Collimonas fungivorans Ter331: one gene and its partner. The protein of the gene in region 2 binds, or shares a complex with, the protein of the main gene of each other region. Links are inferred from orthologs where the notes say so. Each region holds a gene or a part of one and is shown on either strand. Other genes may lie near its edges.

What was found.
Region 1: the proteins of xseA (region 2) and CFU_RS03795 are in contact, whole or in part, in a cryo-EM structure (PDB 8TXR), measured with the Escherichia coli proteins. The link is inferred for Collimonas fungivorans Ter331 from one-to-one orthologs.

What each region holds. Positions count from the first base shown.
Region 1 is NC_015856.1:855,606-870,927, reverse strand. What follows is about bases 7,345-10,226. They hold CFU_RS03795 (exodeoxyribonuclease VII small subunit), read right to left. Parts: upstream 8,977-10,226; coding sequence 8,713-8,976; downstream 7,345-8,712. Other genes in these bases: CFU_RS03790 (aromatic ring-hydroxylating oxygenase subunit alpha), read left to right, coding at 9,200-10,226; CFU_RS03800 (polyprenyl synthetase family protein), read right to left, coding at 7,772-8,716; dxs (1-deoxy-D-xylulose-5-phosphate synthase), read right to left, coding at 7,345-7,755. In the rest of the region: glycolate oxidase subunit GlcE, read right to left, coding at 1-178; CFU_RS03830 (FAD-linked oxidase C-terminal domain-containing protein), read right to left, coding at 195-1,694; CFU_RS03825 (LysR substrate-binding domain-containing protein), read right to left, coding at 1,850-2,737; CFU_RS03820 (FAD-binding oxidoreductase), read right to left, coding at 2,761-4,170; CFU_RS03815 (cob(I)yrinic acid a,c-diamide adenosyltransferase), read left to right, coding at 4,272-4,829; GTP cyclohydrolase FolE2, read right to left, coding at 4,900-5,703; more of dxs, read right to left, coding at 5,884-7,344; more of CFU_RS03790, read left to right, coding at 10,227-10,303; CFU_RS03785 (DMT family transporter), read left to right, coding at 10,459-11,400; CFU_RS03780 (sulfurtransferase), read left to right, coding at 11,465-12,331; CFU_RS03775 (ZIP family metal transporter), read right to left, coding at 12,338-13,084; CFU_RS03770 (dienelactone hydrolase family protein), read right to left, coding at 13,299-14,213; polA (DNA polymerase I), read right to left, coding at 14,274-15,322. UniProt on the Escherichia coli protein: Bidirectionally degrades single-stranded DNA into large acid-insoluble oligonucleotides, which are then degraded further into small acid-soluble oligonucleotides.
Region 2 is NC_015856.1:1,421,121-1,436,535, forward strand. Bases 4,356-7,330 are described here. They hold xseA (exodeoxyribonuclease VII large subunit), read right to left. Parts: upstream 6,537-7,330; coding sequence 5,175-6,536; downstream 4,356-5,174. Other genes in these bases: sodB (superoxide dismutase [Fe]), read right to left, coding at 4,408-4,995; CFU_RS06290 (alpha/beta hydrolase), read right to left, coding at 7,062-7,330. Outside these bases: CFU_RS06260 (SCP2 sterol-binding domain-containing protein), read left to right, coding at 1-89; CFU_RS06265 (3-hydroxyacyl-CoA dehydrogenase NAD-binding domain-containing protein), read right to left, coding at 146-2,278; CFU_RS06270 (acetyl-CoA C-acetyltransferase), read right to left, coding at 2,296-3,501; CFU_RS06275 (TetR/AcrR family transcriptional regulator), read left to right, coding at 3,690-4,313; more of CFU_RS06290, read right to left, coding at 7,331-8,009; CFU_RS06295 (MotA/TolQ/ExbB proton channel family protein), read left to right, coding at 8,455-9,060; CFU_RS06300 (ExbD/TolR family protein), read left to right, coding at 9,057-9,488; lpxK (tetraacyldisaccharide 4'-kinase), read left to right, coding at 9,475-10,518; CFU_RS06310 (Trm112 family protein), read left to right, coding at 10,499-10,696; kdsB (3-deoxy-manno-octulosonate cytidylyltransferase), read left to right, coding at 10,718-11,485; adk (adenylate kinase), read left to right, coding at 11,698-12,354; CFU_RS06325 (sodium-translocating pyrophosphatase), read left to right, coding at 12,594-15,065; CFU_RS06330 (patatin-like phospholipase family protein), read left to right, coding at 15,167-15,415. UniProt on the Escherichia coli protein: Bidirectionally degrades single-stranded DNA into large acid-insoluble oligonucleotides, which are then degraded further into small acid-soluble oligonucleotides.

The DNA of each region.
Region 1 (15,322 bases), 560 kb from region 2 along the record:
GCTCGGTCGGTTCATAATCGATGACGCCGCTATAAGCGCGCGTATCCAGCAGTTCGCCCTGCACCAGCTGGCCGTACCAGCGCTTGCTGCCGCCGCCGCGGATTTCCAGCGTCCGGCGCTGTGCCGCGGCGGCGAGAATCTGCTCCTTGGCCAGCTGCTTGAATAATTCTGGATCCATATTGTTCTGGTCTGTTCTAGAAGCGCGGGAGTTCCGCAAATTTCAGCTGGCCGCGCTGCACATGCATCTTGCCGTACTCGGCGCAACGCTGCAAAGTGGGGATCGCCTTGTCCGGATTGAGCAGGAATGCGGTATCGAAGGCGCGTTTGACATTGAAGAAAGCTTCACGCTCCAGCGGTGAAAACTGTACGCACATCGAATTGATCTTTTCGATGCCGACGCCGTGTTCGCCCGTGATAGTGCCGCCGACGGCAACGCACAGTTCAAGGATCTCGGCACCGAACTCTTCGGCGCGATGGAATTCGCCCGGCACATTGGCGTCGAACAGAATCAGCGGATGCAGGTTGCCGTCGCCGGCATGGAACACATTGGCGCAGCGCAGGCCGTATTTGTTTTCCATCTGTTCGATGCCCAGCAGCACCTGCGCCAGGTTCTTGCGCGGGATGGTGCCGTCCATGCAGTAGTAATCGGGTGAAATGCGACCGGCTGCCGGAAAGGCATTCTTGCGGCCAGACCAGAAACGCAAGCGCTCCGCCTCGGAGGTCGAGACCTCGATGCGGGTGGCGCCGCTGGCGTTCAACACCGCGCTCATGCGGCCGATTTCCTCTTCCACCTCTTCCGCGGTACCGTCCGATTCGCATAACAGGATGGCAGCGGCGTCGATATCGTAGCCGGCCTTGACGAACGGTTCCACCATGCGCGAACTGGTGCGGTCCATCATCTCCAGGCCGGCCGGAATGATGCCGGCGGCAATCACGTTGGCGACCGCATTGCCGCTCTTCACCACGTCGTCGAACGACGCCATGATGACGCGCGCCGCCTGCGGTTTGGGAATCAGCTTGACCGTGACCTCGGTGACCACGCCCAGCATGCCTTCCGAGCCGATGAAGACCGCCAGCAAGTCGAGGCCGGGCGCATCCAGTGCGCCATTGCCGAGTTCGACTACCTCGCCTTCGATGGTCACCATCCGCACACGCAATACGTTATGCACGGTAAGGCCGTATTTCAGGCAATGCACGCCGCCCGAATTCTCCGCCACGTTGCCGCCAATGGTGCAGGCGATCTGCGATGACGGGTCTGGCGCGTAATACAGGCCGTGGGCGGCCGCCGCCTCGGAAATGGCCAGGTTGCGCACACCCGGCTGCACCACCGCAGTCCGTGCATACTGATCGAGCTTGACGATGCGGGTAAATTTGGCGGTGGACAAGACCACGCCGTCGGCGATCGGCATGGCGCCGCCGGACAGGCCGGTACCGGCGCCGCGCGGCACGATAGGCACCTTGAGATCGCGGCACGCCTTGAGGATGGCCACCACCTGTTCCTCGTTCTCAGGGAGCGCCACCACCATCGGCGTTTGCCGATAGGCGGCCAGGCCATCGCATTCGTAGGGCCGGGTATCTTCGATATTGGATAACAGCGCATGCGCCGGCAGCAGCGCCCGCAAAGCACTGACTACCTGTTGCTGGCGGGCCGGGCTAAAGGTGGATTCGGCGGGCGCCGCTGTTTCCGCGTTCATTCTGTTTTCCCATGGGCAGGCTGGCTATCGGAGGGTATGTTTTCTGTTATCGAGTATAACGATATTGTGTTTTTTACAGAACAACTTCCTCGGATATCCGCCTGAAAAGCTTGCGCCGCGCAGGTGAAATGTTTTCAGGCCGCCGGCCGCTTGGTTCAGATGCGGCTGAAAGTATCCTTCATCCATTCGATGAAAGTCGTCACTTCCGGCCGTTCCTGCGGTTTTTGCTGGTACACCAGGTAATAGGCATGGGGCGGCGAAGTGAGGCTGATGTCGAACAGTTGCACCACTTCCCCTTGCGCAATCATTTGCTGGGCAAAATGCTTGCGGGTCAGGCCGACGCCATGGCCATGGCGCACCAGTTCCAGCAACAGGCCAAGGTCGTCGGCGCGCAAGCCGGAGGACGGTTCAGGCCAGTCCAGGCCTGCCGCCTGGAACCATGGCTGCCAAGGCTCCAGGGCCGAACGCAGCAGGCTTGCCTTGCACAGGTCGGCGGGCTGGTGCAGCGGACCGGCCTTTTTCAGGTATCCAGGGCTGGCGACGGCAAAGGTCGGTTCTTCGAACAGTTTTTCGGTGGTGGTGTTGGGATACTTGCCGGCGCCGAAACGCACTTCCAGGTCGCTCTCGGTCAGACTCAGGTCGTAGAGCGGCACCGACAGGAATATCTCGACCACGATCTCGGGGTGCCGGCTGGCAAACCCGTGCAGATGCGGGATCAGCAGCTGGCGCGCAAAAGTCGGCGGCGCGGTGATCTTGACGCGCGGCTGCACCTGGGCGTTACGCTGCGGCAGCGGGAACTCGGTCAAGGTGCGCAAGGCGCTGCGCACCACTTCCAGGTAGCGGTGGCCGAATTCGGACAAGGTGACTGTCCTGCCTTCGCGCGAGAACAGTCGTTCGCCGACGAAATCCTCCAGCAAACGGATGCGGTGCGACAGCGCCGACGGCGTAATGCACAGCTCATCCGCCGCCAGCGCAAATGAACGATGGCGGGCGGCGGCTTCAAACGCGGACAAGGCATGCACCGGCGGCAGGCGATTGACCAGTGGGGTCTTGTTCAACATTGAATTTACCACCGGATTATTTTCCCGGGATTCATGATGTTCTTCGGATCGAACGCATGTTTCAACGCACGCATGGTAGCGATCGCCTCCACGCCATGCTCTTCAATCAGGAAATCGATCTTGTGCAGGCCGACGCCGTGCTCGCCGGTGCAAGTGCCGTCCATGCCGATGGCGCGGCTGACCATGCGCGCATTGACGCCCTCGGCGCGCGCGATGTCGGCGGCATCGTCGGGATCGACCAGCATCTGCACATGGAAATTGCCGTCGCCGACATGGCCGATGATCGAATACACCATGCCGTTGGCCTCGCAATCGGCCTTCGTCTCGAGGATGCATTCCGCCAGGCGCGAGATCGGCACGCAGCAATCGGTGGAAATCGCGCGGCTGCCGGGACGCAATTGCAGCAAGGCGAAATAAGCGTTGTGACGCGCGGTCCATAAGCGCGACCGGTCTTCCGGTCGGGTCGCCCATTCGAAGCCGACAGCGTGATGTTCAGCTACCACCGCCTGCACCAGCTCCGCCTGTTCCTTGACGCCATTCTCGCTGCCGTGGAATTCAAACAGCAGCAGCGGCTGTTCCGGCAGCGCCAGCTTGGAATGCGCATTGATGGCGCGCACGCCGTTTTCATCCAGCAGCTCGACCCTGGCCACCGGCACGCCCAGCTGTATGGTCTGGATCACGGCGTTGACGGCGTCGGCGATGTTCTGGAACGAACAGACCGCGGCCGAGATGGCTTCCGGTTGCGGATAGAGCTTGACGGTCACTTCGGTGATCACGCCCAGCGTGCCTTCGCTGCCGACGAAGATGCGCGTCAGGTCGTAGCCTGCCGCCGATTTTTTGGCGCGGGTGCCAGTCTTGATGATGCGGCCGTCGGCGGTCACCACCGTCAGCGCCAGCGTGTTCTCGCGCATGCTGCCGTAGCGCACGGCGTTGGTGCCGGAAGCGCGGGTCGCCGCCATGCCACCGATCGAGGCATCGGCGCCGGGATCGATGGGAAAGAACAGGCCGCTGTCCTTGATCTCATGGTTCAGCTGCTTGCGGGTAACGCCGGTCTGCACCGTCGCCGTCAAGTCTTCGGCATGGATCGCCAGCAGGCGGTTCATGCGCGACAGGTCGACGGAAATCCCGCCTTGCAGCGCCAGCACATGGCCTTCCAGCGAAGTGCCGCTGCCGAAAGGAATCACCGGGACCAGGTATTCGCTGCACAGCTTGACCAGCGCGGCCACCTCTTCGGTCGATTCGACGAACACCACGGCATCCGGCAGCATGGGGTCATACGATGAGGCATCGCGGCCATGATGTTCGCGCATCGCCACGGTGGTCGAGAACCGTTCGCCAAACAGAGCGCCGAGGGCGGCAAGCAAGGCGTCGGGCAACGGTTTCTTCAGGGCGGCGAGATCGGCTATGTGATTCATTGGAAGGTCTCCTTTTCCTTTGAATTTTACTCTGCGGGACTGCGCTCTGCTGGTGTAAAGTACAACCTCCCGCATTCCACCCCGAATCAACACAGAAAACCATGGGCAACCGACTCTCGAAGATCGCCACGCGCACCGGCGACAAAGGCACGACCGGCCTCGGCGACGGCAGCCGCACCGGCAAGGACAGCCTGCGCATCCAGGCTATCGGCGATGTCGACGAGCTGAACTCGCAGCTGGGCCTGCTGCTGTGCGAACAACTGGCCGCGGAACTGCGTGAAGCATTGCTATCGATACAACACGACCTGTTCGATCTGGGCGGCGAACTGTGCATTCCCGGTTACGCGCTGGTCAGCGCGGCCCAGGTGGCCCGGCTCGACGACCTGCTGGAAAAATACAACGCCGACCTGCCGCCGCTCAAGGATTTCATCCTGCCAGGCGGCAACCGCCCGGCAGCGCTGGCGCATGTCTGCCGCACGGTCTGCCGGCGCGCGGAACGCAGCATCGTCAGCCTGGGCAAGAGTGAAACGGTGAATGAGGAAGTGCGGCAGTATGTGAACCGCCTGTCGGACTTGCTGTTCGTGCTGTCGCGGGTGCTCAACCGCGCGGATGGCGGCAGCGATGTGCTGTGGCAGAAGGACCGCTTGCGGGACGCTTAAAAAAAGCGGGATGAGGCCGCAATCGACATCATCCCGCTCGCTTTGGATCAATCGTGCTTATTTACCTCACTTACTTGCTGCGCTTGTCGTGTTCGATCAATGCATACGCCGAATGGTTGTGGATCGACTCGAAGTTTTCCGCTTCCAGCACATAGGCCAGCACGCGCGGTTCGTTGTTCAGGGCCACCGCGACGTCGCGCACCAGGTCTTCGACGAACTTCGGATTTTCATAAGCGCGCTCGGTCACGTATTTTTCATCCGGGCGCTTCAGCAGGCCGAACAGTTCGCAGGATGCCTGCGCTTCGATCTTCGCGATCAGCTCATCGACCTGGATCTCGCCGTCCAGCACCGCGTTGACAGTGATGTGCGAGCGCTGGTTGTGCGCGCCATAAGCAGAAATTTGCTTCGAGCAAGGGCACAGGCTGGTCACCGGCACCAGCACTTTCAGCCTGATTTCCAGCTGGCCCTGGCTGATCTCGCCGGTCAGGCCCACTTCGTAATCCATTAGGCTCTGCACGCCGGAGACCGGCGCGGTCTTGTTGATGAAATACGGGAAAGTCAGCTCGATACGGCCGCGCTCGGCGTCCAGCAGGGTCACCATCTTGCGCATCAGGTCGCCGAACGAAGCAACATCCAACGGCCCTTCCAGGCCTTCCAGCAAGGCGATGAAGCGCGACATGTGGGTGCCCTTCTGCTGTTCCGGCAGATGCACGTACATGTTCCAGCTGCCGATGGTCGGCTGCGCCGTTGCCGCGGTGCGCACGGTCACCGGATAACGCACGCCTTTTACGCCAACGCGCTGGATCGCCAGGCGGCGGGTGTCGACGCTGCTTTGCACGTCTGGAATCGTCAGATTCTGATCACGAGTGTTCATGCTTAACCTTTGAATGAAAGACCGCCGGAAGCAGCCTGATCCCGCTTCGCCTGCCGGCTCGGCAGAAAAACCGGGATGGTTGGATATAAGTCTGGCTTGGACGCTGCCGCTCGCCCGGCGGCAGCATCCTGGCTGGAATTGCTTGAATTGCTTGAGAACGGCGCAGGCGGCCAGGCCCGCTTAATTCTGGTTGACGACCAGGCGCGGCTGGTCTTTGCCGAAGCGCTGGCGTATCGATGCGGCGATACCTTCCGCGTTCAGGCCGCATTGCGCCAGCAGCTGGCCGACGTCGCCATGGTCTATAAATCGGTCCGGCAAGCCCAGATTCAAGAGCGGCTTGACGCATCCCGCCGCCGCCAGCGCTTCCGCTACCGCAGAGCCGGCGCCGCCCATGATCGAACCTTCTTCTACCGTGACCAGCGCATCGTGGTTTTGCGCCAGTTCCAGCACCAGGTCGACGTCCAGCGGCTTGATGAAACGCATGTTAACGACCGTGGCGTCGAGCAGTTCACCCGCTGCCATGCTCGGCGCCAGCATCGAACCGAATGCCAGGATCGCTACGCTCTGGCCTTGGCGCCTGATTTCGCCTTTACCCAAGGGTAATGTGGTCAATTCCGGAACGATGGCTGCGCCGATGCCGGCGCCGCGCGGATAACGCACCGCTGCCGGGCCGTTGTAGTGATACGCGGTCGACAGCATCTGGCGGCATTCGTTTTCGTCGGACGCCGCCATCACCACCATGTTGGGGATGCAGCGCAGGTACGCCATGTCGTAGTTGCCGGCGTGGGTAGCGCCGTCGGCGCCGACCAGGCCGGAACGGTCGAGCGCAAAGGTCACGTCCAGGTTCTGCAGCGCCACGTCATGGATCAGCTGGTCGTAGGCGCGCTGCAGGAAAGTCGAATAGATCGCCACTACCGGCTTCAGCCCTTCGCAAGCCAGGCCGGCGGCGAAAGTGACCGCATGCTGCTCGGCGATGCCGACGTCGTAGAAGCGTTGCGGAAAGCGCTGGGCGAAAGTATCCAGGCCGGAGCCACCCGACATCGCCGGGGTGATGCCGATCAGCTTGTCGTCTTGCGCCGCCATGTCGCACAGCCAGTCGCCGAATACCTGGGTGTAGGTCATCTTGCTGACCGTGGCCGGCTTGATGCCTTCGGCCGGATTGAACTTGCCGGGGCCGTGGTACAGCACCGGGTCGGCTTCCGCCAGCTTGTAGCCCTGGCCCTTCTTGGTCACCACGTGCAGGAACTGCGGTCCCTTCAGGTTCTTCAGGTTTTGCAAGGTCGGGATCAGCGATTCCAGGTCGTGGCCGTCGATCGGACCGATGTAGTTGAAACCGAATTCTTCAAACATGGTGGCAGGCACCACCATGCCTTTGGCGTGTTCTTCGAAACGCTTGGCCAGTTGCCGCATCGGGCCCGGCAGTATCGACTTGCCGACGTTTTTGGCTTGCGCATAGAACTGCCCCGACATCAGGCGCGCCAGGTAGCGGTTGAGGGCGCCGACCGGCGGCGAGATCGACATGTCGTTGTCGTTCAGGATCACCAGCATGTTGATGTCGTCATACACGCCGGCATTGTTCATGGCTTCGAACACCATGCCGGCAGTCATTGCGCCGTCGCCGATCACGGCGATCGCGTGGCGGTCGGTTTCGCCTTTGGTCTTGGCGGCCAGCGCCATGCCCAGCACGGCGGAAATCGAGGTCGATGAATGGGCGGTGCCGAAGGTGTCGTATTCGCTTTCGGCACGGCGCGGGAAACCGGAAATGCCGTCGAGCTGGCGCAGCGTGTGCATGCGGTCGCGGCGGCCGGTCAGGATCTTGTGCGGATAGGTCTGGTGGCCGACATCCCACACCACGCGGTCTTCCGGCGTATTGAAAACGTAATGCAGCGCGATCGTCAGTTCTACCGTGCCCAGGTTGGACGACAGGTGGCCGCCGGTCTGCGCCACCGATTCGATGACAAATTCGCGCAGCTCGTCGGCCAGCGGCCTGAGTTGCGCCCGCGTCAGTTTGCGCAGGTCTGCCGGGCTGTCGATTGTGTTGAGTAGTTCCATATCTAAGCCTTCTGTTCTAAGCCTTGCGTTGCACGATCAAATCCGCCAGCTCGCGCAGGCGGCGTGCCTTGTTCCCAAAGATAGCAAGCGCCTGGTGGGCGTCGTTGCGTAATTTTTCTGCCAGCGCCTGCGATTCCGGCAAACCCAGGATCGAGACATAGGTCGGCTTGTTGTCGGCGGCGTCCTTGCCGGCGGTTTTCCCCAGCGTCGCGGAATCCGCGGTGGCGTCGAGGATGTCGTCCACCACCTGGAACGCCAGGCCGATGGCGGTGCCGTAGGCTTCCAGCGCCTCGATTTCAGCCGGCGCCAGGGCCTTGCCGCCCCATGCTCCTAGCAATACCGAGGCGCGCAACAAGGCGCCGGTTTTCAGCTTGTGCATCTGTTCCAGCTCTGCCAGCGACAGGTTGAGGCCGACGCTGGCCAGGTCGATCGCCTGGCCGCCGCACATGCCGAGCGAGCCGGAGGCTTGCGCCAGCAGGCGCAGCATGACGATCTGGCGCGCCGAATCAATTTCCGCGCCGATTTCCGCACCGGCTTCGGCCAGCACCACGAAGGCCTGCGACTGCAAGGCGTCGCCCACCAGCAAGGCAGTCGCTTCATCGTATTGCACATGCACGGTAGGCTTGCCACGGCGCAAGGCGTCATCGTCCATGCAGGGCATGTCGTCGTGCACCAGCGAATAAGCGTGGATCATTTCGACGGCAGCGGCGGCGCGCTGGGCAACGGTGAGCGGCGTTGCAAACAGTTCCCCGGCGGCAAATACCAGCAAGGGACGGACCCGCTTGCCGCCATCCAGCACGGCATAACGCATGGCCTGGTGCAGCCTGGCCGGGATGCTGGTTGCAGCCGGCAAGAACCGGTCCAGGGCAGCTTCCATCCCGGTTTGCGTCTGGCGCATCCAGGCGTCGAAAGCCAATGCCGGCTCCTGCGCATGGTGCGATAATGGAACGGCAACAGTCATTCGTCAGCTCCGCTGTGATCCTTCAGCGCTTCACCGGTAAACGGCTTGAGCATGTCGCCTTCCAGCACCTTGACCTGGCTGTCGACTTTTTCCAGCTGCAAGGCGCAAAACTTGACCAGTTCCGACCCACGTTTATACGCGGCGACGGAGGCTTCCAGCGGCAACTCGCCAGCTTCCATTTGGGCAACCAGTTGCTCCAGTTCGGCCATTGCTTGTTCAAACGAGGCGGGACTGCTGGTGGAAATCGGATTTTTTGGCATAGTGGCTATAAATAGTGTAGTTCGCTATTTTAGAGCAAAGCTCTATAAGCCGTTGAAATTCGAGGGCTTTATCTCGATAAAAAGCGTAAAACGGCGCCAAAACCGGCATTTTTATGGGATAATCCTCGGTTCTGTCCAAAATTTCCGTTTCATATTATTTGAACACAGGTTTTTGCGGATTCTTTCTCTCTTAGGTTGATACAACACATTTGGGGGTGGAGGGATGTCCGATCTGGCTTCTATAACCAAGCTCGCGCGCTCCGATGCGCAACTTCCGGTCAACGTCTACTTTGACGAAGCGCTGTTAAAGCGCGAAATCCAGCAATTGTTTCAGAATGGCCCGCGTTACGTCGGCCATGAACTGATGGTGCCCAACGTCGGCGATTACGCCACGCTGGCTTCTGAAAACGAAGGCCGCATGCTGGTGCGCAATCCCCAAGGGATTGAGCTGGTATCCAATGTCTGCCGCCATCGGCAGGCAAAAATGTTCGACGGCCGCGGCAATGCCCGCAACATCGTCTGCCCGCTGCATCGCTGGACTTACGACCTCAAGGGCGAACTGATAGGCGCACCGCATTTCGGCGAGACGCCGTGCATGAACCTGTCCAGGACGCCTTTGCAAAACTGGAACGGCTTGCTGTTTGAACAAAACGCCTTCCATGTCGGCGAAAAACTGGCGCAGCTGGGCGTGGCCAAGGATCTCGATTTCAGCGGCTACCTGTTCGACCATGTCGAAGTCCACGAGTGCGACTACAACTGGAAAACCTTTATCGAGGTTTACCTGGAGGACTATCACGTCGAGCCGTTCCATCCCGGCCTCGGCAGTTTTGTCAGCTGCGACGACCTGGAATGGCAATTCGGCAAGGATTACAGCGTGCAGACCGTGGGCGTCAATCACGGACTGGCGAAATCCGGCTCGCCGGCATACAAGAAGTGGCAAGAGCAGGTGCTCAAGTTCAGCAACGGCGAACCGCCGAAGTTCGGCGCGATCTGGCTGACCCTGTATCCCAACATCATGGTGGAATGGTATCCCCACGTACTGGTGGTGTCGACGCTGTGGCCGCGCGGCCCGCAAAAGACCACCAACGTGGTCGAGTTCTACTACCCCGAGGAAATTGCGCTATTCGAGCGCGAAATGGTCGAGGCGGAACGTGCCGCATACATGGAAACCTGCGTCGAAGATGATGAAATTGCACTGCGCATGGATGCCGGACGGCGCATCCTGATGGAGCGCGGCGTCAATGAAGTCGGCCCTTACCAGTCGCCGATGGAAGACGGCATGCAGCATTTCCACGAGTGGTACCGGAGCCAGGACGGCCTGGCCTGAGCACTCCCGGATCAGATAGATAACGGGGCCGGGGTTGGTGCGCAAGCTGAAGCGCAGCAACCCCGGCCCTTTGCCATTATTTAGCGCCGCCGGCATGCACTGCGGCCAGAATCAGTCAGAATAGCAGCACCGCTCTTCCACTTCATTCCCGCCCCATGCAATCACTCTGGATGCTGTTCGCTAGCCTCATGTTTTCAATCATGGGAGTCTGCGTCAAGCTCGCCGCCGACCATTACTCCATTGCCGAAATCGTGCTGAGCCGCGGCCTGATCGGCATGCTGTTCATCGTTGTCCTGATCCTGCTGAAAGGCGGCACCCTCAAGACTCCCATGCCGCGCCAGCACCTGTGGCGCGGCGTGATCGGCGTGATTGCGCTGTCGATGTGGTTCTATTCCTTCAGCCTGCTGCCGGTGGCTACCGCCACCACCCTCAACTACACTTCCTCGATATGGCTGGCGGCAATCCTGTTCGGCGCCGCCTGGTGGCGCGGCAACAGCCGCTTCGAATGGGGCATGGCGTTCACCATCCTGCTCAGCTTCATCGGCGTGATGCTGTTGCTGCGGCCATCGTTCGACGCCGAGCAGACCAGCGGCGGCATGATCGCGCTGGCCTCCGGCCTGCTGTCGGCCGTGGCTTACCTGCAGGTACGGCGCCTGGGCAAGCTGGGCGAACCGGAATACCGGGTGGTTTTCTATTTTTCAAGCACCAGCGCCCTCGCCGGCCTGGCTGGCAGCATCTTGCTGTCCGGCGGCGGCATCCCGCTGTGGCACCCGCATAGCGCGCAAGGCCTGGCCTTGCTGATTACGCTGAGCCTGTCGGCCACCCTGGCCCAGATGGCCATGACGCGCGCCTACCGCCTTGGCAATCCGCTATTGACCGCGAACCTGCAATATACCGGCATCGTCTTTTCCAGCATCTGGGGCATCCTTATCTGGCACGACCAGATGGACTGGCGCGGCTGGCTTGGCACTGCTGTAATCCTTATCAGCGGTTTGCTGGCAACGTTTTATAATCAAAAGAAGGCGCGTCCGCTCAACTCCTTGCACGAAGAAAAAACGGTGGTCGCCCAGACGGGGTCGCCTAGACGGGGCGCCTAGACCCTCGATGCGTTGCCGAGCGTTGCCCTGCATCACCTGACACATACTTGATAAAAGGAATGCCATGTCTCAAGCCCATCCCTACCAGACGCTGATTTCTGCCGCGAACCTGCTGCAGAATGCGCAAAACCCCAACTGGGTCATCCTCGATTGCCGCCACGACCTGGTCGATGCCGCTGCCGGCAGGGCGGCATACGATGCAGGCCACATTCCCGGAGCCCGTTTTGCCAACCTCGACCGCGACCTGTCCGGCGCCAAGCAGGCGGCCGACGGCAGCTTCAAGGGCCGCCATCCCTTGCCTGAAACAGATGCGCTGCTGGCAACGCTGCGGCAATGGGGCATCAACGACGATACCCAGGTCGTCGCCTACGATGCCCAGGGCAGCATGTATGCAGCCCGCCTGTGGTGGCTGCTGCGCTCCATCGGCCACAGTTCGGCGGCGGTGCTGGACGGCGGCCTGGCGGCCTGGCAAGCAGCCGCAGGCAGCTTGTCGACGGCCGAACCGGCGCCCGCAGCCGGCAACATCAGCGCCAAGCCGCCGCTCACCGCCAGCGTCGATGCGCATGACATCCTGCACAACCTGACCAACCCAAGGCGGACTATCCTCGACGCCCGCGCGCCGGACCGCTTTCGCGGAGAAAATGAAACCATCGATCCGGTTGGCGGCCATATTCCGGGCGCCAAGAATCGTTTCTTCAAAGACAATCTGCAGGCGGACGGCCGCTTCAAGCCCGGCCATCAATTGCACGAGGAATTCGGTGCCCTGATCAGCGAACCGCAAGCGGCGATCATGCAATGCGGTTCAGGCGTCACCGCCTGCCACAACCTGCTGGCGCTGGAAATTGCCGGTTTGCATGGCGCTGCCCTGTATCCGGGATCGTGGAGCGAGTGGTGCTCAGATCCGAAGCGGCCTATGGCCAAGGGCGTATAAACGGGTCTAATGATGGTGGGCGTGGCGCGTCAGGAACAGCACAATGGCGACGCCGGCCCCGATCAGCAGGATCTGCGGAATCGTTTCGCGCAGCGTGGCGCGGCGCTGCATCTGCGGCATCAAGTCGCTGACGGCGATATAGATAAAGCCCGATGAAGCAAACACCAGCACGTAGGGAATCCATTCCATGCCGCGCTCCAGCGTAAAGTAGCCGAGCAGGCCGCCTACCACCGCCATCAGGCTGCAGATCAGGTTGTACACATAAGCGCGGGTGCGCGAAAAGCCGGCATTGAGCAGCACGATGAAATCGCCGATTTCCTGCGGGATCTCATGCACGATGATGGCCAGGCCGGTGATCAGGCCCAGGTGCGGATCGGCCAGGAAGGCCGCGGCGATCAGGATGCCGTCGGTAAAATTGTGCAAGCCGTCGCCCACCAGGATCATCCAGCCGGCTTTGCCCGCCTCTTTCTTGTCATGGCCGTGGTGATGGCCGTGGCCGTCGTCCTCGTGATGGTGCGAATGGCGCAGGATGGCGAATTTTTCCAGTACAAAAAACGCCAGCAGGCCGCCCAGCAGCACGGCGAACAGCGTATGGTTGTCGGCCTTCGATTCGAAGGCTTCCGGCAAGGCGTGCAGCAAGGAAGTCGCCAGCATGATGCCGACCGACAGGCTGACCATGCGCTCGACCATCTTGGACAGCAGCGCGAACGAAAAAACGGCAGCGGCAGTAATGCTGAAAAGACCGGCGATCATGGTCGCCAGGAGGATTGAAACGAGTGTGGAATTAATTTTTGGCTCCGGCAAACAGCTTTACATGCAACAAGGTTGCAAATTAAAGCACAGCTACCGCATTTCAGCAAACGTATTTCAGCAAAATCAGCTGCTTATCGGAGCCCGGAGGCCGCCAGCAAGGATTTCTGTTTCCGGACGCCAGCCGTCCAGAAACAAGCGCCGGCAAACACAGGCGTCAGCTCACGCCATGTTCCTTGAACCAGGCCAAAACGCGCTTCCAGCCGTCTTTTGCATCCGCTTCGACATAGCTGGGCCGGTAATCGGCATTGAACGCATGGCCGGAATTCGGATACACCACGATTTCCGACTTGCTGCTGCCCTTGGCCAGCGCCGCCTTCATCTGCGCCACATGGTCCTGCGTAATGCCCTGGTCCTTGGCGCCGTACAAACCCAGCACCGGCACTTTCAGGGTAGGCGCGATGTCGACCGGCTGCTTCGGCGTCAATGCCTTGATCTCGGCCTCCGTTTTGCCTTCTGGATCCTTGCCCCTGACCAGGCTGCCGTACCATGCCGCGGCAGCCTTGACCTTGGGGTTGTGGCTGGCGTACAGCCAGGTGATGCGGCCGCCCCAGCAAAAACCGGTGACTGCCAGCTTGTTGACATTGCCGCCATTTTTCTTGGCCCAGGCCACGCAGGCATCGAGATCGCCCAGCACCTGGTCGTCCGGCACCTTGGAAATCACGTTGACGTACAGTTCCGGGATGGATGCAAAAGCCGCAGGATCGCCCTGGCGCTTGAACAGATTGGGCGCAATCGCCAGGTAACCGAGCTTGGCGAAACGCCTTGCGATATCGGCAATATGCTCGTGCACCCCGAAAATCTCCGAGACCACCAGCACCACCGGCAAATTGGTTTTGCCCTCCGGCTGCGCGCGGTAGATCGGCACGCTCAGGCCGTTTTCCTCGATGTCCAGCGCTCCGGCCGTGAGGCCTTCGGTATCGGTCTTGATCACGGTCTGCGCCGTCACCGGCAGCACGGCGGCGGCAAAGCCGGTGCCCAGGGCGGTTTTCATGAAAGTACGGCGGTCCACGCCATCGGACAAGCTGGTTTTCGCCACCAGGCTATCGAAATCTTCTTTCAAATTCGGCATCAAGCTCTCCTTTTAAGTTGACCTTCAGCGATCGCAGAAACGGTGTGCGGCACCTCGTCCTTAGTGCGCCTCGTCCCAGTTCTTGCCCACTCCGACTTCGGCAATCAGCGGCACTTTTAGTTCAGCCACGCCAGCCATCAGCTGCGGCAGCCTTTCCCGCACCAGCGCCAGTTCGTCCTGCGGCACTTCGAGCACCAGCTCATCGTGCACTTGCATGACCATCTTTGATTTTAACCGCTCTGTTTCGATCCAGCCTTGCACTGCGATCATCGACAATTTGATCAGGTCGGCCGCCGTGCCCTGCATCGGCGCATTGATCGCGGCGCGTTCGGCGCCCTGGCGGCGCTGGCCGTTGGGCGAATTGATTTCCGGCAGCCACAGGCGGCGGCCGAACACGGTCTCGACGTAGCCTTGCGACTTGGCTTCCACCCGTGTCATGTCCATGAACTGCTTGACGCCGGCAAAACGCATGAAATATTTTTCGATGTACATCTGGGCGGCGGCGCGCTCGATGCCGAGGTTGCCGGCCAGGCCGAATGCGCTCATGCCGTAGATCAGGCCGAAGTTGATGACCTTGGCGTAACGCCGCTGCTCGCTGGTGACCTCGGCTGCCGGCGTGCCGAAAATCTCGGCGGCGGTAGCGCGGTGAATGTCCACGCCTTCGGCAAAGGCGCGCAGCATGTTTTCATCGCCCGATATGTGGGCCATGATGCGCAATTCGATTTGCGAATAGTCGGCCGAGACAATCACGCTGTCCGGCGGCGCCACAAACGCTTCACGGATACGCCGGCCTTCGGCGGTGCGGATCGGGATGTTCTGCAGGTTGGGATCGTTAGACGCCAGCCGTCCGGTCACCGCCACCGCTTGCGCGTAATTGGTATGCACGCGGCCGGTATGCGGGTTGACCATCTTCGGCAGTTTGTCGGTATAGGTCGATTTCAGCTTGGATAGGCTGCGGTAGTCGAGCAGCACTTTCGGCAGCGGATAATCCTCCGCCAGTTTCTGCAGCACTTCTTCATCGGTAGACGGCGATCCGGACGGCGTCTTCTTGACCACCGGCAGCTTGAGCTTGTCGAACAGGATTTCGCCCAGCTGCTTGGGCGAGCTCA
Region 2 (15,415 bases):
CGTTCATGAGCGGCAAGCTGAAACTGAAAGGCGACCTGATGCTGGCCCAGCGCATTCCTTCCCTGTTCGACGCCAGCAAGATCGGCTGAACCGCCTGCGGCTCTTCGTCGTTGCCGAGGAAGAGCCGCGGCCTGTCGTGAGCTCGCTATTCGAAGTGTTTGCCTTGTTCCGCCATTTTCACCAGTATCGCGGCCGGTGCGAAATAACTGCCGAACTGCTCTGATAGCTGGTTCGCGCGCCGGACAAAATTAGCGACGCCGTAGGCGTTGATGTATTGCAGGGCGCCGCCCTGGAACGGTGCGAATCCCCAGCCGAAAATGCTGCCGATATTGGCGTCGGCGACGGTCAGCACTACCTGTTCCTCATAACACTTTGCGGCTTCGTTGGCCTGCACAAACATCAAACGTTCGATCAAGTCCTTTTGCGGCAGCTGCGTGGCTGCGAGCGGGAAGGCCTGCTGCAGGCCGGGCCACAGGTGCTTGCTTTCGTTTTCTGGATAATCATAAAATCCCTTGCCGGCTTTTTTGCCTTTGCGGTCGAGCTGGGTCACCATTTTTTCCAGCCCGGCATCGGCCGGATGGCCGGCGAAAGGTTTGCCGGCTTCGGCGAAATCCTTGCGCGTCTGTTGCAGGATATGCAGCGACAAGGACAGGCTGACTTCATCGTGCACTGCCAGCGGCCCCACCGGCATGCCGGCCTGCAAGCCCGCCATCTCGATGGCGCGCGGATGCTGGCCTTCCATCAGCAATTTCAAGCCTTCCATCACATAGGTGCCGAATACGCGCGAGGTGTAGAAGCCGCGTGAATCGTGGACTACGATCGGTGTTTTCTTGATCTGCTGCACGTAGTCGAAACCGCGCGCCAGGGTTTGCTGGCTGGTCTGCCGGCCGACGATGATTTCGACCAGCGGCATCTTGTCCACCGGCGAGAAGAAATGCAGGCCGATGAAATTTTCCGGCCGTACGCTGGCCTGCGCCAGGCCGGTGATCGGCAGGGTAGAGGTGTTCGAGGCAAACACTGCGTCGGCGCTGATCAGCGCTTCGGTTTTGCGGGTCACTGTTGCCTTGACCTCGCGGTCTTCAAACACCGCCTCGATAATCAGGTCGCAGCTTGCCAGGTCGCCGAAATCCACGGTCGGCCTGATGCGATCCAGCAGGGCTTGCTTGCCTTCCGCGGTTTGCTGCTTGCGCTTGATCGCCTTGTCGAGCAGCTTGCTGGAATAGTCCTTGCCGTTTTCGGCGGTTTCCAGGCTGTTGTCCAGCAACACCACTTGTATGCCGGCCTTGGCCGAGGCATAGGCGATGCCGGCGCCCATCATGCCGGCGCCGAGTATGCCTACCTTGCTGACCTTGGATGGCGCGATGCCTTCCGGGCGCGACTTGCCCTTGTTGATGGCGTTCAGCTGGAACCACAAGGTGCCGATCATGTTCTTGGCGACCGGCGACAAGGCGCAGTTGACGAAGTAGCGCGATTCGATTTCGCAGCCGGTATCGAAATCGACGATGCCGCCTTCGAATACGCAGCTCATGATGTTGGTCGCCGCAGGATAATTGCCATGGGTCTTGGCGCTTGCCATGGACGGCGCAATCGCCCACAGCTGGCCGTTGCCCGGGCTGCGCGAGTCGCCGCCGGGCCAGCGGAATTTCTTGTCGTCCCACGGCTGCTTGGCCTTGGGATTGGCCAGGCACCAGGCTTTGGCCTTGGCCAGCAAGTCTTCCCTGTCGCTCGCCAGTTCCTGGATGATGCCTTGCTGCAGCGCTTCTTCGGCGCGCAGCTCCTTGCCTTCCAACATCAGCTGCAGCGCGCCCTGGATGCCGATCATGCGCGGCAGGCGTTGTGTGCCGCCGCCGCCCGGCAGCAGGCCGAGCTTGACTTCCGGCAGGCCGAACTTGGCTTTCGGATTGTTGATGGCGATGCGGTGATGGCAGGCCAGCGCCAGCTCCAGGCCGCCGCCCAGCGCGGTGCCGTTCAGCGCGGCCACCACCGGCCGGCCGCATAGTTCGAGGCGGCGCAGGAAACCTTTGAATTGCTGCACCAGGTCGAAGGCTGTTTGCGCCTCAGTAATCTGGAACAGTTTTTCGATATCGGCGCCGGCCACGAAATCCGCCTTGCCTGAGGTAATGATGACGCCGGCGATAGCCGGGTCGGCTTCGATGGCGGCGATCGCCTCCATGAACGGCGCGGTCAGCGCTTCGTTCAATACATTCATCGACCGTCCTGGCATGTCCAGGGTCAGGGTCACGATATTGTCGCCGTCTTTTTGAAAATTTACGCTCATGATCTGGATCCAGTCTGTTAGACACGTTCAATGATGGTGGCGATGCCCATGCCGCCGCCCACGCACAGCGAGATCAGGGCAGTCTTCTTGCCGCTGCGCTCCAGCTCGTCGAGCGCGGTGCCGAGGATCATGGCGCCAGTTGCGCCCAGCGGATGGCCCATGGCGATCGAGCCGCCGTTGACGTTGACCCGCGCCGGATCGATCTCCAGGTCGCGGATGGCGCGCATCACGACTGCGGCAAACGCTTCATTGATTTCAAACAGGTCGATGTCCTTGGCCGACATCTTGGCCTTGGCCAGCGCTTTGCGCGCAGCCGGAGCGATGCCGGTCAGCATGATGGTTGGCTCCGAGCCGGTGACGGCAGTGGCGACAATCCGAGCGCGCGGCTTCAGTCCCAGCTTCTGCCCCATCTCCTTGCTGCCGACCAGCACCAGCGCGGCGCCGTCGACGATGCCGGAAGAATTGCCGGCGTGGTGCACATGGTTGATTTTTTCGACGGTGGTGTACTTGCGCAGCGCGGTGGCGTCGAAACCCATCTGGCCGATCTGCTCGAAAGCGGGATTCAAGGCCGCCAGGTTTTCGATGGTGGTCTGGGCGCGGATGTATTCATCGTGGTCCAGCACTACCAGGCCGTTGAGGTCGGTCACCGGCACCAGCGATTTTTTGAAATAACCTTCGGCGCGCGCATGGGCCGCCTTTTTCTGTGACTGCAGGGCAAAGTTGTCGACATCGCTGCGCGAGAAATTTTCCAGCGTCGCGATCAGGTCGGCCCCTATGCCTTGCGGCGCAAAGCCGGTGACCTGGTTGACCCGCGGGTCCATGAACCAGGCCCCGCCGTCCGAACCCATGGCCCAGCGCGACATGCTTTCGACGCCGCCGGCCACCACCAGCTGCTCTTGGCCGGACATGACTTTCATCGCCGCCAGGTTGACCGATTCCAGGCCGGAAGCGCAAAAGCGCGATTGCGTCACGCCCGCCACCGACTGGTCCCAGCCGGCATACAGCACCGCGGTGCGGGCGATATCGGCGCCTTGCTCGCCGACCGGCGTCACGCAGCCGAGCACGACGTCGTCGACCTGCGAAGTATCGAGGCGGTTGCGCTGCTCCAGCGCCTGCAGCAGCTGGGCCAGCAGGTTGACCGGCGTGACCTGGTGCAGGCTGCCGTCTTTCTTGCCCTTGCCGCGCGGGGTCCGTACGGAATCGAAAATATAGGCTTCAGTCATAGCGTCTCCGGCTTGTATGTTCTAGTAATTAAAATTACACTTAGCTTGATGCTGATTCATCCTGAATGCCACTGTAGTTAAAGCAGCAGCCAGCGTCAATTGGTAATCCACTCTAAACCTGGGCGGAAATAGGCTGCCGATTCAATAGTAATATTAATTACACATATGGCAAAACCATAACAAAATCTATGGCTTCGGAAAAACAGAAAATCATATTGGATCGCGCCTTGCTCAAGCCCTTGATCAGGCAGCGGATAGAAAACACCGTGCTGGACTTGTTTTCGGAACGCGAATTCCATAGCGTCGCCTACGGTGAGATCGCCAGCGCCGCCAGCGTCTCCCTGCAAACCATCTATAAATACTACGGCAGCAAGGAAGCATTGTTGTTTGCCTGCCTGGAAACCTGGCTGGGTACGCTGGCTTCGCGCATGCTCGATCACCTGCAAGGCATCGAGAGCTGCCAGGACAAGCTGCGCAAGGTGTTCTGGGTGGTGCTGGATTTTTTCGACCGCAATCCCAAGGTCAGCCAGCTCATCATGAGTTCGCTGCAGATCAGCGCCTGGGGACGCGACCGTACTTTCCGCCAGCCGGAAATGATGGAAGTGCTGATGAAGACCCTGACCGATGGCAGGGCGCAAGGCGTGCTGACCGATGAAGTGGATGAAAAAATCCTGCTGGACTATTTCATCGGCATCCTGGAAAGGCTGGTGCACATGCACACCATGCGCGGCGAAAAAGAAGCGCTGGCGTTGCAGGCGAATGCGCTGTTCAGGATGTTGTGGCGGGCGATCGCGAAGCCTGAGCAACTTTAGCCGATTTGGCTTGCAGATAAAAAAATAGCGCCGGCGGTAAGCGGCGCTATTTTTGCGAGGTCGATAAAGTGTTTATCGATATTTACGAATTTGCTTATGCGAAATTCTTCGAAGCAAATTCCCAGTTCGCCAATGCCCAGAATGCTTCCAGGTATTTTGGACGGGCGTTGCGGTAGTCGATGTAGTAAGCATGTTCCCAGACGTCGACAGTAATCAGCGGTTTGGCGTCGGTGGTCAGCGGAGTGGCTGCATTGGAAGTCGACACCAGGCCGAGCGAACCGTCAGCATTCTTCACCAGCCATGCCCAGCCGGAGCCGAAAGTGCCGACCGCGGTCTTGGTCAGTTCTTCCTTGAACTTGTCGAACGAACCCCATTTTGCATTGATCGCATCTGCCAATGCGCCGGTTGGTGCGCCGCCGCCGCCTTTGCTTTGCGGCGAAAGGCTGTTCCAGTAGAAAGTATGGTTCCAGACTTGCGCTGCATTGTTGAAAATGCCGCCGGAAGATTTCTTGACGATCTCTTCCAGAGTAGCGTTTTCGAATTCTGTGCCCGGAACCAGGTTGTTCAGGTTGGTCACATAGGTCTGGTGATGTTTACCATAGTGGAATTCCAGGGTTTCCTTGGAGATGTGCGGAGCCAGTGCGTCCAGATCGTACGGGAGAGGCGGGAGTGTGTGTGCCATGGTGCGTCCTTTCTATAGTTTTATTGGAATTACAAAGAAGCTGTTGCCTATACATCTAGTCATCTAGTGCCGTGAACAGATTCTGGAGAGAGCTATTGTAAAGCGCTTAGCTATTCCATGCAGCATGCTTGCGCTTTTATTCCATTCGCTATGTGACTTGCATCACAAAAAACATCCGTTCAATCCAGCGTCGCCTGCACGCTGTCTATGCCGACCTGGGCGCTGCCTTCGGCCAGCTGCACGGTGATTACATGGCGCGGCTGCAGCGCCTGCGGCGTCCGGATCACATGGCCCTTGGCGTCCGAGACAATGGCGTAGCCGCGTTCCAGCGTGCGTTGCGGATTCAGCAGTTCCAGCTGCGCGTTCAGCGCCGCCAATGCCTGGCGGCGATCGCGGTTTTGCGCCGCCAGCGCAGCGTTGAGGCGCCGGCTCTGTTCCAGCAGCGCGATGCGCGGCGCAATCGTGCTGGGTATTTGCGCGGCCCAGCGGGTGCGCAGGTTCAACAGTGCATGGCGCGATTGCGTCAATGGAATGCGGGTAGCGTGCAGCAGCCTGGCTTGCAGGCTTTGCAGCTTGACGCGTTCGTGGGCGATGGTGGTGGCCGGACTGCTCAGGCGCCGGCTTAGCCAGTCCAGGGTCTGGCCGGTTTCGGCCAGCCGCCGGCGCAAGGCGCGGGTCAGGTCGTCGGCATGCGTCTCCAGCGTCGCCAGCCATTCGGCGCGCGGCACTGTCGCCAGTTCGGCGGCGGCGGTCGGGGTGGCGGCGCGCAGGTCGGCGGCGAAATCGGCAATCGTGAAATCGGTTTCGTGGCCGACGCCGGAAATCACCGGCATCGGCGCGGCGACGATGGCGCGCGCTACCGCTTCGTCATTGAACGACCACAAATCTTCGATGCTGCCGCCGCCGCGGCACACCAGCAGCAGCTCGCATTCGGCGCGCGCGGCAGCGGTATTGATGGCGCGCGCGATTTTCTCCGCTGCGCCGTCGCCCTGGACCGGAGTCGGATAAAGGATCACGCGCACATGCGGCGCGCGGCGCGCCAGGGCGCTCAGGATATCGCGCAGCGCCGCCGCCTGCAGGCTGGTGACGATGCCGATGGTGCGGGCGAATGGCGGCAGCGGCCGTTTGCGGGCCGGATCGAACAAGCCTTCCGCATTGAGTTTTTCTTTCAGGCGCAAGAACGCTTCGTACAGATTGCCGACGCCGGCGCGCCGGATCGCTTCGACGTTGAGCTGGTAGTCGCCGCGTGCGGCGTACAGCGTCACCAGCGCCCGCACTTCCACCTTGTCGCCGTCACGCGGAGTGAAGCCGGCATGCTGGGCGCGGCCCTTGAACATCACGCCGCGCACTTGCGCCGCGTCGTCTTTCAAGGTGAAGTACCAGTGGCCGGAGGCGTAGCTTTTGAAATTCGATATCTCGCCCGCCACCCAGGCCAGCGGGAAACTGCGTTCCAGCAAACGCGCCACGGCTTGATTCAAGGCGGAAACCGTCAGTACTGGCGGTCCGCTGGAACGGAGGTCGGTGTCGCTGGAGAAATTCATACGGGCTTTCCGGGGTTCTTTATTGGCGCGTGATTTGCTGGAGCTTGCCATTGTAAAGCACGGTCGCTGATCATCAATGGAAAAGCGAAACAAATCAAAGGCTTGCCCGGATTGCAGTGCGCTTGCGCACAAGCTTATCCACAAATTCTGTGGGTAACTGCGGGTCAACAGGAACTTGTGGATATCCGCAGGCCTGGCTATGGCAAAACGGCTAGGAAAGATCCGCGAAAATCGTCATCGCTATCCGTAAACTGCTGTTTGAGGCGCATTTGCACCTGCCGCCAACAGTAGTGAAAAGATGTTTCCAATCAAGGACTTCTCGTGAATCCAGTGCGCTTGTGCACAAAGTTATCCCCAAAATCTGTGGAGAACTTTGCCGGCGCGGGGAAGGGGGCGTTGCATGTTTTTGATGCAGCGCTAAAAAAACCTTTCAAATCATCGGCTTAAGCTTAGAGTTAGGCACTTGTCCACAATCTTGTTCACATAATATGTGTGGAACTTCGGACTGATGGTGCCGGATACGTATCAGGCTGTTTTTGTCCAGCCGTTATGCGTCGTCCAGGCTTCGAACAAGCCCGGCCAGGCATGCGGCTGGCTGCCCGGTTTTCCCAGTCCCCAGCCATGTCCGCCATCCTGGAACACATGCATTTCCGCCGGGATCTGCGCGGCCTTGAGCGCGTTGAACATCAGCAGGCTGTTCTGGATCGGCGCAATCGGATCGTCCGCGGCTTGCGCCAGGAAGGTTGGCGGCATGCGGCTGGCGACATGCCGTTCCACCGAGAATTCTTCGCTGGCCGCAAGGTCCGGGTGCTTGCCGATAATTTCACGGCGCGAGCGCGTGTTGTCGTAAGGCGGCATGAAAGTAAGCACGGGATAGATCAATCCGGCGAAATCGGGGCGCGCGGAAAACTGGTCGGCGGCGTCGATGGCCTGGTAGCGCCGGGCATCCGGTTCCGCCGCCGTGGTTCCCGCCAGATGGCCGCCGGCGGAAAAGCCGAGGATGCCGATGCGGTTGGCCGCCAGTTCATGCTTCGGCGCCAATGCCCGGATCAGGCGCATGGCGCGCTGGCCATCCTGGAACGGTGCGATGTTCGACCAGCCTTCGCCGGGCAAACGATAGACCAGTTCGAATACGGTGACGCCAAGCGATTGCAGCCACTGGGCTGCCGGGATGCTTTCGCTGCCTCGCTCGATATGCCCGTAACCGCCGCCGGCAATCACCAACACGGCGCTGCCGTCGGGCCGCTCGGGACGATAGACCACCAGGCGCGGACGGGAGATGTTGGTGACCGAGCCTTTGGCATTGGCCTGTTCCGGTCCTGCGGGGCCATTACCTCCCGGCGGTTTGGGCCAAAGAGGAATTTCCTGTGGTTCCGCGGAGGAGGTTGCCGCGTAAAGCGCACGCGGAGCGATCAGCGCCGATGCTCCCAGGAAGCCCATTCCTAACAGGGTCCGCCGTTTTATGTTGTCCATGTCAAAGTCCCATTGAAATTGCTGATGTGGTTACGCCACTGATAATAAGAGGGCGATAGGCCAACGTAAAATATAACAAGCCGTTAACTTTGGCGTGCCGGCAGGCGGACACACTGCCGGCTGTGCAACATTTTCTTGCCGAGGCCGGCCGTTTTGCCAAAGCTGACGGATAAAATCTGCACGTTTTTGATGCAGCACAAAAAAGTCCTTTGAAATCATGGACTTCGCGGCTGAGTCCGGGACTTGTCCACAATCTTGTTCACATAAAATGTGTGGAACTTGCAGTCTCGCTTAAGCGCTATCAAATTAACCGTAAAAATTTCCGTCCCGCAACGCTTGTCGCCCTTGCTCACAAGCCTTCAACAAGTTACATTCTGCATCCATGCTGATGAACCCCTCATCCGCATTTGCCGATATTGAATGCGATTTCACCAAGGAGTTTCTTTTGTTTGCCATTATTCAAGCTGCGGGCTGGCCGATCTGGCTGTTGCTGATTGCCTCCATCATTGCCACCGCATTGATTATCGAACGTCTGGTTTACCTGCGCCGGCCGCGCATCCTGCCGCCGCAGCTGCTGCAGGAAGTGATACGGGTTTATCACAACGGCAAGGTCAATAAGGAAGTCCTGACCAACCTGGAAACCAACTCGCCGCTGGGCCGGGTGCTGGCTGCCGGCCTGCGTAATGTCGATGCGCCGCGCGAGCTGATGAAAGAATCGATCGAGGAAGCCGGTCAGGCCACCGCGCATGAACTGGAGCGTTTCCTGACCACGCTTGGCACGATTGCCTCGCTGGCGCCGCTGATGGGCTTGTTTGGCACCGTGGTCGGCATGATTGAAATCTTTGGCGCGACCAATGGCGCCGGCGCCGATCCGGCGCAGCTGGGCCACGGCATTTCGGTGGCCTTGTACAACACCGGTTTCGGCCTGGCGATCGCCATGCCGGCGCTGATTTTCTACCGCCATTTCCGCGCCCTGGTGGATGGCTTCGTGGTTGACATGGAGCAGCAGGCTGTGAAATTTGTCGATACCGTTCACGGCGCACGCAAATGAACTTCCGCAAAGGCAAGGGTCGCGACGACCCGGAAATCAACCTGATTCCGTTTATCGACGTCTTGCTGGTAATCGTCATTTTCCTGATGGTGACTACCAGCTACAGCAAATTCACCGCGCTGCAAATCACCTTGCCGACGGCCGACGCCGACAAGGCAATGGTGCAGCCGCAGGAAATCAACGTCGCTGTCAGTCCGCAAGGGCAGTACGCGGTCAACAATGTCCAGGTCTCGTCCAAGGATGCGGCATCGCTGGCGCTCGACCTCAAGAATGCGGTGCAAGCTGACGGCGCCAAGGGCGACCCGGTGGTGATCATCAACGCCGACGCCATGGCTACCCACCAGACCGTGATCAACGTGCTGGAAGCGGCGCGCCTGGCCGGTTTCGACAAGATCACGTTTGCTGCCCAGACTAGTGGCCACAAATAAGCCTTCGCTGGAATCGGTCCTGAGCGCTGCCTGGCAGCGGCGCGGTTTTTTAGCATGCCTGTTATGGCCGCTGTCACTGTTGTTCGGGCTGCTGGCGACGCTGCGCCGCCGTTTGTACGCTGCCGGCTGGCGGGCCAGCACGCGCCTGCCGGTGCCGGTGATCGTGGTCGGCAACATCTTTGTCGGCGGCACCGGCAAGACGCCGCTGACGATCTGGCTGGTGCAGGCGCTGCGCCAGGCCGGTTACGTGCCGGGCGTGATCTCGCGCGGTTATGCCGCGCAGTCCGGCGACGGCCAGCCTGCCGTGCAACAGGTAACTGCGACATCGCTGGCGGCCGAAGCAGGCGACGAGCCTTTGCTGATCGCCGCCCGCGCGCAGTGCCCGGTAGTGGTGGGCCGCAACCGGGTGGCTGCCGCCGAAGCGCTGCTGCAGGCCCATCCCGAGGTCAACCTGATCCTGTCGGACGACGGTCTGCAGCACTACCGCTTGCAGCGCGACATCGAAATCGTGCTGTTCGACGCCCGCGGCGCCGGCAACGGCTGGCTGCTGCCGGCCGGGCCGCTGCGTGAACCGGCAAGCCGCCGCCGCGACTTTACCGTGGTGAATGCGGCAACCATGCCGGCATCCATGCCGGCCTCGGCGATCCGCATGCAGCTGGTGGGCGAGCAGGCCGAGCAGCTGTGCGATCCGCGCCGGACCAGGACGCTGGCCAGCCTGCAGGACCCGGCCCTGCGGCTTGCCGCGGCCGCCGGCATCGGCAATCCGCAGCGGTTTTTTTCGATGCTGACGGCGGCCGGATTGCGCTTCGAGGCGCTGGCCTTGCCTGACCATCATGACTTTTCCGACAACCCGTTTGCCGCGCTCCAGGCCGAGATCATCCTGATAACTGAAAAGGATGCAGTAAAATGTCGGCAAATAGAAACCATCAGGAACGATCCGCGCATCTGGATCGTTCCCGTGACGGCGCAGATCGATGCCGCGCTGTCACAACAAATTCTGGAGAAACTCCGTGGACATTCGACTGCTTGACATCCTGGTTTGCCCGATCTGCAAAGGTCCGCTGCATTACGACAAAAAAGCCCAGGAACTGATTTGCAACGCCGACAAGCTGGCTTATCCGGTGCGCGACGGCATCCCTATCATGTGGGCCGACCAGGCGCGCGACCTGAACAGCCCGGCCGCGCCGGCTGCAGCTCCTGCGGCATAGGCGGCGGGTATCGTGATTGTCGTGAGCTCGAACAAGTCTTTCACCGTCATCATCCCGGCGCGGCTGGCGTCTACCCGTCTGCCTAACAAGCCGCTGGCCGACATCGGCGGCAAGCCGATGATCGTGCGCACCGCTGAGCGCGCCGCGCTATCCGGCGCGGCGCAGGTCATCGTGGCGACCGACCACGCCGAAATCCTGGCAGTCTGCGCCCAGCATGGCATCGCCGCGCGCCTGACGCGCGCCGACCATCCTTCCGGCACCGACCGCATTGCCGAAGTGGCGGCGGCGCTGGGACTGGCGGCCGATGCCGTGGTGGTGAACGTGCAGGGCGACGAACCGATGATCGAGCCTGAGCTGATCGCCGCTACCGCGGCGCAGATCACCGGCGAGGTGCCGATGGCGACCGCGGCGCACGCGATCGACTCGGCAGTGGATGCCTTCAATCCGAATGTGGTCAAGGTGGTCTTGAACCAGGCCGGGCGCGCGCTGTATTTTTCGCGGGCGACGATTCCCTGGCACCGCGACGGCTTTGCACAGTCGCGCGAGGATTTGCCGGCGGCCTATGTGCCGCTGCGCCATATCGGCCTGTACGCCTACAGCAATGGTTTTTTGCAAACCTATCCGACGCTGGCGGTGTCGCCGCTGGAACAGATCGAGGCGCTGGAGCAGCTGCGGGTGCTGTGGCACGGCTACCCGATTGCGGTGCACATTGCGCCGGCCGCGCCGGCAGTCGGCGTGGATACGCTGGAAGACCTGGAGCGGGTGAGGCGTTTTTTCAGCGCTCTATGAAGAGCCAAAGTGTCGCGCAGGCGCCTGGAAATTATCGTTGAACCAACAGAAATAGTGCCGCAGACTGGCTGTTTGGTAAAATTGTATGGTAAGTTTCATGCAAAGATAGCGCGGTACAAATAAAAGCATATCGGAGACGTCGCAGCAAACCCAGCAACCATTGGGCGCGCCGTCGCCACAATCAATTCACAAACTCACCTTAGGACTTTAACATGCGCCTCATCCTTTTAGGAGCGCCTGGTGCCGGTAAAGGCACGCAAGCGACTTTCATTAAAGAGAAATTCAACATCCCGCAGATTTCCACCGGCGACATGTTGCGCGCAGCAGTCAAGGCCGGCACTCCGCTCGGTATCGAAGCGAAGAAGGTGATGGACGCAGGCGGCCTGGTGTCCGACGACATCATCATCGGCTTGGTCAAGGACCGGCTGAAGCAGTCGGATTGCGCCAACGGCTACCTGTTCGACGGCTTCCCGCGCACCATTCCTCAGGCCGACGCCATGAAGGACGCCGGCGTGAAGATCGACTATGTGCTGGAAATCGACGTTCCCGACAGCGCCATCATCGAACGCATGAGTGGCCGCCGCGTGCATCTGTCGTCCGGCCGCACTTACCATGTCAAGTTCAATCCGCCCAAGGTGGAAGGCAAGGACGACATCACCGGCGAAGAACTGATCCAGCGCGACGACGACAAGGAAGAAACCGTCAAGAAGCGGCTGTCGGTGTATCACGAACAGACTGAAGTGCTGGTCAACTATTATGGCGACTGGGCCAAGGCCGGCCTGCCGGGCGCTCCCAAGTACCGCAAGATCGCCGGCGTCGGTCCGGTTGAGCAAATACGCGACAGCGCATTTGCGGCATTGGAAGCATAAGAAAAAGCGGACTTCGGTCCGCTTTTTCTTTTGGCCAACAAAATAATTTAGAATTCGTCAGGGAAACAGTAAAGCAGCAAACCAGCCCAACGCCTCTCCGAGAACAAAAGGGCAGCGAAAAGAAATGCATTACGCAGTATTGGCCGGCAGCCACCCATTTGGGAAACATGGCTGCAGGTGAAATGGTGTAGTTGTCTTACTTTGTCGTGAAGCCGTACCAAAAAACTGGAGGAGTCAACATGGCATTAAGTCTATGGTTTGCCGTCGCTTGCGGCATCATTGCCGTCATCTATGGGCTAGTCTCGCGCAGCTGGATATTGAAGCAGGATCCCGGAAACGCGCGCATGCAGGAAATCGCCGCCGCGATCCAGCAGGGAGCGGCGGCCTACCTGGCGCGCCAGTACCGTACCATCGCCATCGTCGGCGTGGTGCTGTTCATCATCATCGCGATACTGCCCGGACTGGGCCTGGTGACCGCGGCCGGTTTCCTGGTCGGCGCGGTGCTGTCGGGAGCGTGCGGCTTCATAGGCATGAATGTCTCGGTGCGCGCCAACGTGCGCACGGCGCAGGCCGCTACCAAGGGCATGGGACCGGCGCTGGACGTCGCCTTCCGCGGCGGCGCCATCACCGGCATGCTAGTGGTCGGGCTGGGGCTGCTCGGCGTGACCTTGTTCTTTTTATGGCTGCTGGCATTTGCGGGGCCTTCCGGTCTCTCTTTGCATGACATCATCCGGCCCCTGATCGGACTGGCGTTCGGCGCCTCCCTGATTTCGATTTTCGCGCGTCTCGGCGGCGGCATCTTCACCAAGGGCGCCGACGTCGGCGCCGACCTGGTGGGCAAGGTGGAAGCCGGCATCCCGGAGGACGATCCGCGCAATCCGGCGGTGATCGCCGATAACGTCGGCGACAATGTCGGCGACTGCGCCGGCATGGCGGCCGACCTGTTCGAAACCTATGTGGTGACCCTGATCGCCACCATGCTGCTGGGTTCCTTGCTGATCCACGGCGCCGAGCTGCAGGCGGTGCTGTATCCGCTGGCCCTGGGCGGCGTGTCTATCCTGGCTTCCATCGTCGGCTGTTCCATGGTCAAGGCCAAGCCGGGCAAGAAAATCATGTCGGCCTTGTATACCGGCTTGTGGTGGGCGGCAATCCTGAGCCTGGTCGGTTTTGTCGCGGTGACCTGGCTGATCCTGCCGGAACCGATGCGGGTGCCAATGATGGGTTCGGCCGTGATCGGCATCGTGCTGACCGGCCTGATGGTCTACATCACCGAGTATTACACCGGCACCGATTTCAAGCCGGTGCGCCACATTGCACAAGCTTCCACTACCGGCCACGGCACCAACATCATCGCCGGCCTCGGCGTTTCGATGAAATCGACCGCGTATCCGGTGCTGGCGGTATGCGTCGCCATCCTGGCTTCTTACTGGCTGGGCGGCTTGTACGGCATTGCGATTGCGGCTACCGCCATGCTGTCGATGGCCGGCATCATTGTCGCGCTGGACGCCTATGGTCCGATCACCGACAACGCCGGCGGCATCGCCGAAATGTCGGGCCTGCCTGATTCGGTGCGGGCGATCACCGATCCGCTGGATGCGGTCGGCAACACCACCAAGGCAGTCACCAAGGGTTACGCTATCGGCTCGGCCGGCCTGGCGGCGCTGGTCTTGTTTGCCGACTACACGCATGCCCTCGATTCGGTCGGAAAAAGCACGGTGTTCGATTTGTCGAACCCGCTGGTGATCGTCGGCCTGTTCATCGGTGGCCTGATTCCCTACCTGTTCGGCGCGATGGCGATGGAAGCGGTCGGCCGCGCTGCCGGTGCGGTGGTGGTCGAGGTGCGCCGCCAGTTCCGCGACATCAAAGGCATCATGGATGGCAGCGGCAAGCCGGAGTACGACAAGGCAGTCGACATGCTGACTTCGTCGGCCATCAAGGAAATGATCATCCCGTCGCTGCTGCCGGTGGTGGTGCCGATCGTGGTCGGCCTGCTGCTTGGGCCGGCGGCCTTGGGCGGCTTGCTGATGGGAACCATCGTGACCGGTTTGTTCGTGGCGATTTCGATGACCACCGGCGGCGGCGCCTGGGACAACGCCAAGAAATACATCGAGGACGGCAACCATGGCGGCAAGGGTTCGGAAGCGCACAAGGCGGCGGTGACCGGCGACACCGTTGGCGATCCCTACAAGGATACCGCGGGGCCGGCCGTCAATCCGCTGATCAAGATCATCAATATCGTGGCTCTGCTGCTGGTGCCGTTGCTGCCGGCTTCTGGCATGCAGCAGGCGGCGGCTGGAGGGGTGGTGCTGGTGCCTGTGCCGGTGACTGCCACGGCGACCGAAATCGTCGTCAACAACGGCGCGGCCGCGGCATCGGCTGCGACTGCGGCTCCAGCGTCTTCCCCCGCGACCATCATCTATTTTGAATCCGGCAAGGCCGATGCGCCAGGCGACACCGCTGAAAAACTGGCGGCCGTGGTCGACGCGGCGAAAGCCAAGGCCGGCTCCAAGATCGTGATCAGCGGTTTCCACGACACCACCGGCGATCCGGCCAAGAATGAGGAGATTTCCAAGGAACGCGCCAAGAGCGTGAAAGCGATCCTGTTGATCGCCGGCGTGGCGGAAGACGCCATCGTGCTGGAGAAACCGCAGGTGACGACCGGCAGCGGCGACAACGCCCAGGCGCGGCGGGTCGAAGTCAGCGTCCACTAGCCGTCTGGCGAAGAGCGAGGGAGCGGCAGGCGCGGCCTGCCGCTCCCTTTTTTTCAGCAGCGTTCTACACGAATTTCCTCTCCCTGTTACTCTTCCTATCCATGGAGATAAAACACAAAACGGGTCTCATCCTGACCGGCGGCGGCGCCCGCGCGGCTTACCAGGTCGGCGTGATGGATGCGGTGGCGTCGATCTTGCGCGAGCACGGCTGGGCGCCGGAACAGAATCCCTTCGCCATCATTTGCGGCACCTCCGCCGGCGCCATCAACGCCACGGCGCTGGCGTGCCGGGTCGAGAACTTCGGCCAGGGCGTGCAAAAACTGATGGACGTCTGGGAGCACTTCACGGTG